One region of the Bacillus sp. FSL H8-0534 genome, then DNA from elsewhere that is predicted to be linked to it. Evidence: riboswitches for the same ligand, from Rfam matches in the RefSeq annotation. Region 1 holds a riboswitch; each other region holds the start of a gene.
The links. Region 1 has a riboswitch for S-adenosylmethionine ahead of MHH71_RS08460 (YezD family protein). Riboswitches for the same ligand answer to the same signal wherever they lie in the genome.
Positions count from the first base shown of each region.

Region 2: it holds a riboswitch for S-adenosylmethionine, as region 1 does, so the genes downstream of both, MHH71_RS00905 (M20 family metallopeptidase) here and MHH71_RS08460 (YezD family protein) in region 1, are expected to answer to the same signal.
Region 3: it holds a riboswitch for S-adenosylmethionine, as region 1 does, so the genes downstream of both, MHH71_RS13790 (MetQ/NlpA family ABC transporter substrate-binding protein) here and MHH71_RS08460 (YezD family protein) in region 1, are expected to answer to the same signal.

Region 1 is NZ_JBBOUC010000001.1:1,606,344-1,610,900, forward strand. Features, by position in the region: gene MHH71_RS08440 (nitrite/sulfite reductase) at 1-850, opposite strand, end outside; gene cysC (adenylyl-sulfate kinase) at 862-1,455, opposite strand; gene sat (sulfate adenylyltransferase) at 1,468-2,604, opposite strand; gene MHH71_RS08455 (phosphoadenylyl-sulfate reductase) at 2,650-3,354, opposite strand; gene MHH71_RS08460 (YezD family protein) at 3,440-3,583, opposite strand; SAM riboswitch class I at 3,653-3,761, opposite strand; gene lysA (diaminopimelate decarboxylase) at 3,868-4,557, opposite strand, start outside.
Region 2 is NZ_JBBOUC010000001.1:150,051-154,607, forward strand. Features, by position in the region: partial or broken gene MHH71_RS00895 (VOC family protein) at 35-390, opposite strand; gene MHH71_RS00900 (AAA domain-containing protein) at 504-2,813, shown strand; SAM riboswitch class I at 2,900-3,004, shown strand; gene MHH71_RS00905 (M20 family metallopeptidase) at 3,096-4,298, shown strand; partial or broken gene MHH71_RS00910 (IS1595 family transposase) at 4,388-4,540, shown strand.
Region 3 is NZ_JBBOUC010000001.1:2,687,069-2,691,625, reverse strand. Features, by position in the region: gene MHH71_RS13805 (ABC transporter ATP-binding protein) at 1-195, shown strand, start outside; gene MHH71_RS13800 (ABC-F family ATP-binding cassette domain-containing protein) at 694-2,235, shown strand; gene MHH71_RS13795 (hypothetical protein) at 2,335-2,652, opposite strand; SAM riboswitch class I at 2,888-3,001, shown strand; gene MHH71_RS13790 (MetQ/NlpA family ABC transporter substrate-binding protein) at 3,088-3,900, shown strand; gene MHH71_RS13785 (methionine ABC transporter ATP-binding protein) at 3,913-4,557, shown strand, end outside.

The DNA of each region.
Region 1 (4,557 bases):
TTTCTTTGAATTTTTCCGGTCCCCAATCCGCAACTAAGAATTTCAAACGTGCCAAATGTCGTTTTTCACGATATCCAAAATCACGGAAAACAGTAGCAATTGCAATCGCAACTGTTTTCACTTGCCCAGGAAGTATGAATAAATCTAGTTCTTGTGCTAAATACGGACGGGCAGATAACCCCCCGCCTACTCGTAAATGAAATCCCTCCACCGTTTTTCCATCAATCTCTTTTGTAGCCGGAATGAAGGCAGCACAGTTAATTTCAGCATTTGCTGCATTATATACGTTTGTACTGATCGACATTTTAAACTTTCGAGGTAAGTTTGAAAATTCTTCATTATGTTGAAAGAAATCATATACCTCTTTTACAATTGGTGCTGTATCAAATAGTTCATCACCATCAATACCAGCAAGGGGGTTCCCAATAATATTTCTTGTAATATCACCACAAGCTCCCGCTGATGATAATCCTACTTTTTCTAAGCGGTTAAAAATATCTGGTATTTGACCAATTTCAAGCCAATGGAATTGAATCGCCTGTCTTGTAGTAATATCAAGAACATCACGACCATAATCTTCCGCAATTGAAGCCAATACCTCCACTTGTTCATTCGTTAAAATACCAGAAGGAATATTAACGCGCATCATAAAATACCCTGCCTCTTTTGGACGTTGTAAATATAACCCCGCCCACTTAAATGAATCCCACTCTTCTTTCGGAATAGAATCAAATCCATTTTCAGCATAATACGGAATAGCTTTAAAGATTTCTAAGCCATCTTTTTCTAATTTCTTTTTCTCTGTAGCATTTAACTTTTCATTGTTTGCCCACACTTTGTCATAACTCATTTTTATTCCCCCTATATAAAGCTACGCTCTTGTAAGTAACCGATGATTTGTTCTGCACATTGTTCAATCGAATAAAGCTGCGTTTCTACAACCACTTCTGCTCCAAACGGCTCTTCATATGGCGAATCAATGCCGGTAAATTGCTTAATATCACCTTGCCTCGCTTTTTTATAGAGCCCTTTCGGATCACGTTTCTCACATTCTTCTATTGGACACTTTACAAACACTTCGAGAAATTCGTCCTTTTCAAGAATATCCCTTACTTGCTGGCGATCCACTCGAAATGGAGAAATAAATGCTGTTAATACAATTGTCCCTTGATCTACAAATAACTTCGCCACTTCACCAATACGACGAATATTTTCTGTCCGATCACTTTCGGAAAATCCTAAATCTTTATTTAAACCATGACGAATATTATCGCCATCGAGTACATAATTACCAATATTTTTTTCAAATAATTTTCGGGCAACCGCATTTGCTACTGTTGATTTTCCAGAAGCTGATAAGCCTGTGAACCAAAGGACAAAACTGTGGTGACCACTTTTCTTTCGTCTTTCCTCTTTTAAAACAGATGCTGTATGCCAAGTGATATTTGTTTCCATCCTACTCTCTCCTTATTTTGTAACGACTTCTTTTTGTAAACCACGAATTAATATTTCTATAACTTCTTTACGGCTAAATTCACTTGGTGGAATTTCTCCATTTCGCAACATTTCTCTTACTTTCGTCCCTGATAAAATAACATGTTCTTCTTTACTGTGCGGACATGTTTTTGTAGAGGCCATCGCCTCACATTTTGTACAGTAAAAACTATGTTCAAAGAAGAGTGGTGCAATCCCTAACTCTTCTACTGTAAAATTCGTAAAAATCTCTTGCGCTTCGTACGTACCGTAATAATTCCCTACCCCAGCATGATCACGTCCCACAATGAAGTGTGTACAACCAAAGTTTTTTCTAACCAGTGCGTGAAATATCGCTTCACGTGGTCCCGCATAGCGCATTGCTGCTGGAAAAACACTTAAAAAGACACGGTCACTCGGATAATAATTTTTCAAAAGCACTTCATAACTTTCCATACGTACATCAGCTGGAATATCATCTGATTTCGTTTCACCAACGAGCGGATTTAAAAATAAGCCATCTACAATTTCCAGTGCAGACTTTTGAATATATTCATGTGCACGATGAACAGGATTTCTCGTTTGAAAACCTACCACTGTTTTCCAGCCACGTTTTGCAAACTCTGCACGTGTTTCACTTGGATCTAAATGATAAGAAGCAAACTTATCATTTTCAAAACGCTTCACAAGCGTAATTGTTCCTCCAACATAAACATTTGGTCGATCATATAACTTTTTCACACCTGGATGGGCAGTATCAGTCGTTTTATAAACAAGCAATGCTTCCTTGTCTTTATCCGGTGTAAAAATATCTTCTATTTGAATCACACCATATGTGGTCCTTTCTTTGACAAGACGAACCTCTTCACCAATTTTTAATTGCTTCGCCTTCTCTTCTGTTATTGGTAGTGTAATAGGTATACTCCATACATCACCACTTACTAAACGCATGTTTTCTATAACAGATTGATAATCTTTCTTCCCTAAAAATCCAGTAAGCGGGCTATAACCACCTATTGCAATAAGCTCTAAATCACTTAAAGCAATTTTGTCCAATTCAATTTCTTTTGTAATCCCCTTTATTTCATATGTTTCATCAATACGATTTACTAATATTTTGGTTTTACTCATTCCCCTGTCCGCCTCTTTCACATATATTTAAAATCAACCATGTCCTTATTGATCATGAAGGCCACATTCCGTTTTCATCTTTCCAGCCCATCGTCCATCCCTTGAATCTCGCCCCTCTCCCACAGGTAACGTACATTTTTCACACCCTATACTTGGGTAACCCATGTCGTGCAATGGATTATAAGGCAAATCATGCTTATATACATAACGCCACACTTCCTTCCACGTCCAATGAATAAGCGGACAAATTTTAATAGATTGGAAGCGGTGATCCTGATTTATAAACCTTGTATGTTTACGCGTTTCAGATTGTTCCCTTCTTAGCCCTGATATCCACGCTTTTCCATTCGATAAAGATTCTTCAAGTGATAAAATTTTCCTTAATTTACAACAAAGATTCGGATTATGTTCCCACAAACGATCCCCATGCTTTTTTGCTTGCTCCTCAAGTGTTAGCAAGGGTTGCTTTTCAATAATTTCAAGATCCGGAAACCTTTCGCGCACCCGTTTAATTAAATCGTATGTTTCTTGAAAATGAACGTTTGTATCTAAAAATACAACTTTTGCAGATGGATTTACTTGGTTTATAAGATGTAACAACACCATCCCCTCTACACCAAAGCTACATGCGTATACAATTTCATTTTCATAATGTTTATAGGCCCACTCTAATACTTGTAACGCTCCTTTTGTTTCATCTTTCTCAAAAAAAGAAACGAAATCCTCTTTCCACGTTTCATACGTCAGCATGTTCTCCCCCCCTGTAACGCAAAAAGACGGTTTTAACCTAATAAAATAGATTAAAACCGCCTCTAGTTTTTCTAGTCAGCGCTTTTTACTTTAAGCGTACCTTTTCACTTTTTTCAAGCTGAATCACTTTTCCATCTTGCACAACAATTGTAATAGAACCATATTTCATATCCGCAAGCATCGTTTGAATTTTCTCAGCTACTTCGTCAAAATGTCCACGCACTCCCACGAACAGCCCCCCTTTTTATTCATAAAAAAAATCTTTTCCATTTCGAAAAGACTGTTCGGTAATATATTTACCTTATCTTTCAAAATGGATGCCATTTTGCTGGACTTAGCACCTTGCTTCTTATAAGCAGGTTGCTGAGCTTCGTAGGGCCAGTTCCCTCCGCTTCTCTTGATAAGCTTTGTATTTGTATTTTATCATAATTCTGATTTTTTTCAATCCTAGTTTTCCGATATATTTTATATTTTTAAAAAGGGGTTGCTCTATTTGAACAACTCCTTTTATCATTACACAAGCTCTTTTATACGTATGCGATCGTTCCCAATTATATTTTCATATGTTTCACGTTCAACAACAATTTGTGATGCCCCACCTTTTGCAAATACTACAGCCGGTCTGCGAATACGATTATAATTATTAGCCATAGAATATCCATATGCTCCTGTACAAGAGATCGCTAACAAATCTGCTGTAGCAACTTGCGGCAGTTCTATATCCCAAATAAGCATATCTCCACTCTCACAACACTTTCCAGCAATTGAAACAACTTCTTCAGCCTCTTCTTTCCCTCGATTTGCTAGCATCGCCTCATAACGAGCTCCATATAAAGCTGGTCTTAAATTATCTGTCATTCCCCCATCGACTGACACATATTTACGAATGCCAGGGATATCTTTTACAGCTCCTACTGTATAAATTGTTGTTCCTGCATCCCCAACAATACTACGACCTGGTTCAATCCATATTTCAGGAAGTGGATAATTATTTCTTGTAAATTGTTCTCTCACTGCATCTGTTACAGCATGCACATATGTTTCAAGGGTAAGTGGTCTATCAGCTTCCGTATAACGAATACCAAAACCTCCACCAACATTTAACACCGTTACAACATAACCAGTCTGCTCCCTTATCTCTTCTAAAAAATTATGCAATACTTCAACCGCTCGAACAAATCCTGCTGTTTCAAAAATTTGTGA
Region 2 (4,557 bases), 1.5 Mb from region 1:
AATGAATGCCCTTACTGATAAAAGCTTTACTTTATCACTCCGTCTCAAAAAACTCAATCCATTCTCCATCAGGTAATGTTTCAATTTCCTCTGTTAATAAAAAAGTTACTCCTAACTTCTTCAGTCTTTCAATTTCATCTTCTAGAGAGTCTACTTTAAAGCAAATATGATGCACTTTTCCTTCTGCTGGAAGAGAAGGATTATAGCCTTCAATTAATTCAAGAATTGTTTCTTGTGATTCTTCTACACTAAAAAAGCAAGCTTTAAGTTTGGGTCTGGATGTCCCATACGTTTGATAAGCTTTAGTCCAATTACTTCTTCATAAAAGGAAAGGGACGTTTCTAAGTTTGCAACCATGATTCCGACGTGTTCGATTCTTCTTACTGGCATATTGATATCTTCTTTCCGTAAATTTCATATGTATCATAATATTGAAAATTAAGAAAATAAGCAAGATAAAAACCTTACAAATTTTATCGTGTTATATGATATAGTGAGAAAGTATGTTTGGAGAGAAGGAAGGAGACATTAGTATGAATACAACTTCGCAAGCTCCTTCATTAACGGAAACGATGAAAGAGTGGCATCAGGCGTTAGTATATGAAATTAAACATTGGAAAACGATAGGCGGCAGTAAATTATCGATTATAAATGGCCGTTTTTTATATACAGATTATGAGAGTACGGTGTATGTATTTCAGCTTATTTCGGAAGTAAGCTTACCTGATGGTACACCCATTCGGATTGAATTTGATGGTGAGGAAGCAACAGGAGAAGTGCTATCTGTACATGGATTAGAAATCGAACTGAAATTAAATGATTATATACAAGGCGAAATAAGAGAAGCAATTTTATATAGTGAACCATGGCAGTTATTAGAGCAATTGCAAGAGCGATTGAAAGAAATACGAAAAGATAAACAAAAACGTCAACGCGTAAAGCGTCTTTTAGATGGAAAAAGTACGCCAAAGCATATAGAAAAGATGAAAAATCCGAAGAATGAACTGGCATATCGTTCTTTTTATAATCCGACGACATATGTTTGGGGCCCACCGGGAACAGGAAAATCTTATAATTTATCACGTATTATTTCAGCGCACTATCAAAAAGGAAAATCAGTACTTGTACTTGCTCATAGTAATGCAGCGGTTGATGTATTAATGAGTGAGGTTACAAAGCAAATAGAAAAAAAAGAAAAATGGACACCAGGGGAAATCGTCCGGTATGGATTTAGTCAACATGAACATATACGTAACCATGAAACGTTGCTTGCTTCTAGATTAGTGGAAACAACGAATGGCTCATGGGGAGAAGAAAAGCTTTATTTAGAAGAAATGCGTCAAGATCTTCGTCAAAAAATCTTATCTTATAAGGCAACTGCTTCTGATAAAAAGCGTATGCAAGAAATTGAAGGAGATCTTAGAAAACAAAGAGCGAAAATTAAAGAAGTAGAAAGAGAATATATTGAAAATGCAAAGGTAATAGGTGCGACACTATCTAAGTGTGCAATTGATTCTCTTATTTATGAACGAACATTTGACTTAGTTGTTGTAGATGAAGTGAGTATGACATATGTACCACAAATCGCATTAGCTGCTTCTCTTGGTAAGCGAATTGTCGTTTGTGGTGATTTTTTACAGTTGCCACCAATTGCGATGGCAAATCATGAGCTTGTTAGAAAGTGGTTAGGAGAAGATATGTTTTATCATGCAGGGATTGTCCAATCCGTAAACAAGTGCGAGACACATCCGAATCTATTTATGCTGCAAGAACAAAGACGTATGCATGCGGATATATCTAAATTTACAAACTCATTTATTTATAAGAATAGAGTGTTCGACCATCCTTCTGTTTCGGCAAGACAAGAATTAGCGAAATTACAGCCGTTTGCAAACGAAGCGACAGCTCTGTTTGATACAAGTTTAATGGGAGCTTACTCTTTAAAAGATGCCGCTTCTGGTTCTCGTTTTAACATTATGTCCGGTTTCGTTGCAATGCAGATGATTTTAATTGGATTATTAGATGGCGTTCAATCGATTGGAGTTGTAACGCCATATCGCGCGCAGTCTCGTTTCTTATCAACATGTATAAGAGAAATATTGCAAAAAACAAAGTATCGAAATACACCTATTCTAGCAGCGACGGTTCATAAATTTCAAGGATCTGAACGCGATATGATGATTTTTGATACAGTAGATAGTTATCCGCAGGAACGTCCTGGCGTGTTATTCTTTGATCATAAGAATCATCGTCTTGTAAATGTTGCGGTAACGAGAGCAAGAGGAAAGCTCATTCAGTTATCGGACTGTCAATATATGCGGAAAAATCTTTCTAGAAAACAAGCGTTATCTCACTTAACTTCTCACATAGAAAGACACGGAAATGTATATGATCGTACAACATCACGTCCATTGTTAGAACGAAAAATTACAAAACGCTTGAGATGGTTTATGCAAATGAATTTGGAAGAGACGAAAGCATTATTAAAAGACATTCTGTCAGCAAAACAAAAAATTATTATTTCGCTCCCAAGTACAAGACAAGTAGATAAAAGGGTATGGCAGGCGTTAATGCGTACAACAGCGCAGGTAACAATCTATAGCGATGGACCAATTCCATTAAAAAATGTGAGAGTACAAAGGCAAAATAAATCACTCCCATTTGTATGTATTGATGATGAGATCTTTTGGGTAGGTGCTCCGTTAACATCGCAAATGATGTTTGAAGGAAGTCCAGAATTCCCTTATATATGTGCAAGAATGCAGGCGCCTGAAACGATTGGCGTTTTAAAAGGATTTTTAGATATTCGTTAAAATCAGATCGGAATTCCTTGACATTTACTCGGAATAAAACTAGAATGAAAATAATTTAATATAATTTTATGAAAATAAAAACGATTTTCTTATCACGAGAGGTGGAGGGACTGGCCCTATGAAACCTCGGCAGCGGATTCAATATGAATACTGTGCCAATTCCAGCAAGTGAAAGACTTGAAAGATAAGAAAGAAGGCCATTTTTGAATCTGTATGTTCAAGCCTCTTTCTATCTTTTAGAAAGAGGCTTTTTTATGTGCAAATTTAAAGGAGGAATGGGAAATGGGAACAAAACAAGTAACGTCACACCGAAATAGTATTACGGAAAGTATAGAAAGAAATAGAGAAAAATACTTAAAAACAAGTCATGATATACATGCGAATCCTGAAATTGGTAATCAAGAATTCTTTGCATCTAGAGCGTTAAGTTTACTTTTAGGAAGTACAGGATTTCAGCTTCAGCACAATATCGCAGGACATGAAACAGGATTTATTGCACGGAAAAGTTCAGGGAAACAAGGGCCGACAATTGCCTTTTTAGCAGAGTATGACGCTTTGCCTGGATTAGGCCATGCGTGTGGTCATAATTTAATTGGTACAATTAGCGTTGCAGCAGCCATTGCATTATCGGAAACAATTGAAGAAATCGGCGGTGAAATCGTTGTATTCGGAACACCAGCAGAAGAAGGTGGGCCGAATGGAAGTGCAAAAGCAAGTTATGTGAAGGCAGGTTTGTTTAACAATATTGATGCAGCACTTATGATTCACCCTAGTGGAAAAACAGCAACAACAAGTCCGTCACTCGCAGTTGATCCACTTGATTTTCATTTTTATGGAAAGTCGGCACATGCGGCTGCTTCACCTGAAGAAGGAATTAATGCATTAGACGCGGTGATTCAGCTTTACAATGGGATTAACGCACTTCGTCAGCAGCTTCCATCAGATGTGAAAATTCATGGTGTCATTACTGAGGGTGGTAAGGCACCGAATATTATTCCGGATTACGCATCAGCCCGTTTCTTTATTCGAGCAGCAACACGTAAAAGATGTGTTGAAATAACTGAAAAGGTACGAAATATTGCAAAGGGAGCAGCTTTAGCTACAGGAACAACAGTAAAAATCAATCAATTTCAAAATGAAATTGATGAATTATTAGTGACGAAGACATTTAATGAGGTGGTTGCTGAGGAATTAGAAAACCTTGGTGAAGATGTAAATCGTAAAGAGAGACTTGGAATCGGTTCAACAGATGCAGGAAATGTGAGTCAAGTCGTACCAACGGTTCATCCTTATATTAAAATTGGGCCGGATAATTTAGTTGCACATACGAATGAATTTAGAGAAGCAGCTCGTTCGGAACTTGGCGATAAAGCATTAGTTACATCCGCAAAAGTATTAGCGTATGTAGCATATCGATTAATTACAGAAGAAGGAACGCTTGATCAAATTAAGGAGGAGTTTAGAGGGGCGCAGCGAAATCAGTAATGTGATTAGTATTGGAGAAGTAGTTTTCTAGAATTCTATTTAGATAAAAAAGGTTTGGAGAAATCTCTAAGCCTTTTTTAGTTATAAAAGTTGGAACTTATTATTTAGATAACTATCTCTATTGGTTCCATTGGCTTGAATTAGGGAAGAATTTAGCATTTGATAAACGAGTAGAACAAATGCTTATTTCAGCGTGTCAGAAATCAAATTGTACAACAGTTGAGATGTTGAGAAGTGCATAAAAAAGACCTCAACTAAG
Region 3 (4,557 bases), 1.1 Mb from region 1:
GTAACCCATGACTTAGATGAAGCGATTCTATTATCTGATCGTGTATTCATTATGTCACAAAGGCCAGCTACGATTGTAGGTGAAGTAAAGGTTAACTTACCACGTCCTCGAACGATGGAAATGTTAACATCTCTTGAGTTAAAAGAAGATAAGGCCGAGATTTTAGGGATATTGTCTCCTTATATGCGGAAGTAATGAAAGTTTCTTAACAGTTTTTGTGACTGTTAAGAAGCTTTTTGTTTTAGAGGGAGGAACAATGGGTTAAATGATTGAACAAAGAGTGGATTTACTCATTTTAGATTTTACAAGTCTGTATGCAATGGAGAAAATGTCCAAAGAAATTTTTAAAGAAAAAGAGGAACCAAAAGATTCATAACGAATAAAATATAAGAGCATGGTGCATGCTTATTATAAGACAATAATGATTTATAAAGGAGTGAAAGGATAAGATGACTTTATCAACTGTTCTTCAAATGGTTTTAGCTTGATATGGGAGAAGTCTGCCCATTTTTAAAGTTTAAGCCAAATTGAAGACAGCAGGTAAAGAACCTTAATCCTTTTTTACGATAGTAATGTGTAATGGGTAAGGTGTGTTCACCTTACCCATTTTTCATATATACAATTAAATAAGATCTTTATTTTGCAGTTCTCCCTATTTGGCTTGTTAGTTATAAAGAAAAGGAGAGAACAAAAATGAGCGTATTAACAGTAGAAAATCTTACACATACGTATGGAGATAAAACCATTTTATATAATGCTTGTTTTCGATTATTACAAGGTGAACATGCGGGGCTTGTCGGAAGTAATGGTGCAGGAAAGTCAACATTGCTTCGGCTTTTAATAGGAGAAGTTTTGCCTGATGGGGGAATGATTGAATGGTTTCCGCATGTAAAGGCGGGGTTTTTAGAGCAGCATATTGATTTACAAGAAGGAACAACAATTGAGGAATATTTACAAAGTGCATTTTCTCATTTGTATGCGATTGAACGTGAAATGATAGTCATTGCTGAAAAGATGGCAAAGGAAACAGACTTAGATAAGTTATTAGTACACTATGGGGAATTACAAAATATACTAGAGGGTTCAGATTTTTATCAAGTTCATACGAAAATAGAAGAAGTAGCAGCTGGTTTAGGATTGTTAGACTTAGGGATGAAAAAAGATGTTTCAAAATTAAGTGGTGGCCAGCGTACAAAGTTATTACTTGGGAAGCTTCTTTTAGAGAAGCCACATGTTTTACTATTAGATGAACCAACAAACTATTTAGATACAGTTCATATAGATTGGCTAAGGGCGTATTTACAAGCGTATGAGCATGCCTATATTGTTGTGTCACATGATGAATCATTTTTAAACAATATTACGAATGTTATTTATCATTTAGAAGGGCAAACAATAAAGCGCTATACGGGGAATTATGAAAGATTTTTAGAAAGTTATCGCTTGCAGAAGCAGCAATTGCAAGTGGCTTATACGAGACAACAAAAGGAAATTGCAAATTTAGAGAGTTTTATTCAAAAAAATAAAATTCGAAAAGCAAAGCAGGCAAAAAGCCGTGAAAAGGTATTGGAGAAAATGAAAAAAATTGGAAAACATAACGATGTACCACGGTCGCGTTTTCATTTTCAGATTCACACTGAGCCTGTGAGCCGCATATTACAAGCACAGCAAATTCAAATTGGTTACGTGGAACCATTGTTTCCATCCCTTAATTTACAAGTGAAAAGGGGCGAAAAGATTGCAATTGTTGGTCATAATGGAATTGGAAAAACAACAATGCTAAAAACGTTGTTAGGACAATTAGAACCATTAAGCGGGAGAGTTCATATTGGAGAGCGGGTACAACCTGCATATTTTGCTCAAGAAGAATTTAGGGTAGAAGTTACACCACTTGAGCAAGTATGGTCAGGGCGTCCGGATATGACGCAAAAAGAAATTCGGCAATCCCTAGCAAGATGTGGTTTGAAGGCCGATCACATTCGGCAATCTCTATGCTCTTTAAGTGGTGGAGAACAAACGAAGGTACGTTTATGTGAACTTATGTTAATGCGGAGTAATGTTTTAATTCTAGATGAGCCGACGAATCATTTAGATGTACAGGCGAAAGAGGCATTGAGAGAAGCTTTAGAACACTATCAAGGGACAATTTTACTCGTTTCTCATGAACCTTCTTTTTATGAATCTTGGGTGACGAGAGTTTGGAATCTGGAGGAAATGAACGTTACTAAAAAATAAGAGAGCCGTTTATTTAGGAGTGTAATGGGCAAGGCATAAAATATTTTAGTATAAATAATATGAAAGCAGCTACATGTTACGTAGCTGCTTTCATATTATTTATTGATTTACTTGTAGTCGTTCTTGAATGAATAATAGTAATTTAACAATACTTTCTTCCGTATAAATATCAAATTTTTGTCGATGAAATTCACCATGTTCGTTATAAAAAATAAGTTCTCCTTTACCAGCAACTTCGTTTATCAACATATGAAAACTAAGTGGCGTTGCTACGATGGAGCCGTTATCATCTCGTAAAAGTATTTGGCATAGTGTTCCTTGTTGTGCCTCTTCATATAAAAAATCGTAATGAAAGGATTGAGAGAGTTTTTCTATCTGAGATAATAGTAGGGTTTGTATAGCATGTTTATCTTGCATACAGTATAACCTCTTTTCGTTTGTTTATATAAAGTATTTGCTGTTCTAGTATATTAACGATAGGGATACTTTGTACATAGCTATTGCCCATTACGTCTAGAGACTACCAAATAGATAATTAGAAGAAAGAAATCAATTATTCGTAAATAAATTATATTCAGAAAAATCCTATTGACAAAATTTTTTGTGAGATTTACTATTAGTACCATAGTTTTTGAAAAATTTAATACAAATACTCTTATCCAGAGAGGCGGAGGGACTGGCCCTATGATGCCCGGCAACCGAGCTTATGAATTATAAGCTAAGGTGCTAATTCCTGCAAAACGATTTTCGTTTTGGAAGATAAGAGAGGAGCCTATTTTGTCTATTCGACACCTCTCTTATTTGAGAGGTGTTTTTTGTTTAAGAACAGATATATATAAGGGGGAATTGTATATGAAAAAGTTGTTGTTAAGTATTGTAAGTGGAACAGTATTGTTATTAGGCGCATGTAGTGCTGATTCGGGGAAGGAAGCAAAAGCGCTAGATGAGAAAAAGATTACAGTTGGTGTAACAGGTGGACCACATGAGCAGATTTTTGAAAAAGTAAAAGAAGTGGCGGCAAAAGATGGTCTACAAGTTGATTTAAAGGTATTTAATGATTATGTAGCACCAAATGTATCGTTAGACGAAAAAGACATTGATGTGAATAGCTATCAAACGAAATCCTATTTAGATGTATTTAAAGCAGAACGCAATATGAAATTGACAGAAGTATTTTCAACGGTAACGTTCCCAATGGGAGTATATTCTAAAAAACTGAAAGATGTAAAAGAGTTAAAAGATGGAGATGCAATTGCTTTACCCAATGATCCAACGAATGAACTTCGGGCATTAAAATTATTTGAAAAAGCAGGTGTTTTAAAGGTTGATCCAAAAGCAACCGAGAAAGCAACTGTAAAAGATGTGATTGAGAATCCGAAGAATTTGAAAATTGTTGAATTAGAGGCGTCACAATTACCAACGCAGCTAGATGAAGTGAAAGCAGCGGCGATTAATACGAATTTTGCATTAGGTGCAAAACTAAATCCAGCTAAAGATTCTATTTTCCGTGAAGGAAAAGATTCACCATATGTAAACTGGGTGGTTGTTCGTACGGGAAATAAGGATGATGCAGCTGTAAAAAAATTAAAGAAAGCGTATCAATCTAAAGAAGTTAAAGAGTTTATTGAGAAAAAATTCGATGGTTCTGTTTTGCCATCTTGGTAGGAGCTGACTATAATGATTGAACTGAAAAATGTATCCAAAGTATTTACAACAAAAAAAGGTAAGGTTGAAGCTCTTAAACCAATTTCTCTTAAAGTAGAGAAAGGAGAAGTATTTGGAATCATCGGATATAGTGGCGCTGGTAAAAGTACATTAATCCGTTGTGTAAATTTATTAGAAAAACCAACAACAGGAAATATAATTGTAAATGAAAAAGATTTAACAACTTTATCTACAAAAGAGTTAGCGCAAGCGAGACAAAAAATCGGGATGATTTTTCAAGGATTTAACTTATTAAAAACAGTCAATGTTTATGAAAATATTGCATTACCTTTACGTCTAGCTGGGATTCCAAAAACTGAAATTGAAAAAAGAGTAGAAAAATATTTAAGTATTGTTGACCTTTTTGATAGAAAAGATGCATATCCAAGTGAGCTTTCTGGTGGTCAAAAACAGCGTGTTGCGATTGCGCGTGCACTATCCTATGAACCAGAAATTTTGCTAAGTGATGAAGCGACAAGTGCATTAGACCCAGAAACAACAGATTCTATTTTAGATTTGCTACTAGAGATCAATGAGAAAATAGGTATTACGATTTTGCTAATTACACACGAAATGAATGTAATTCAGCGTATATGTGATCGAGTTGCTGTAATGGAG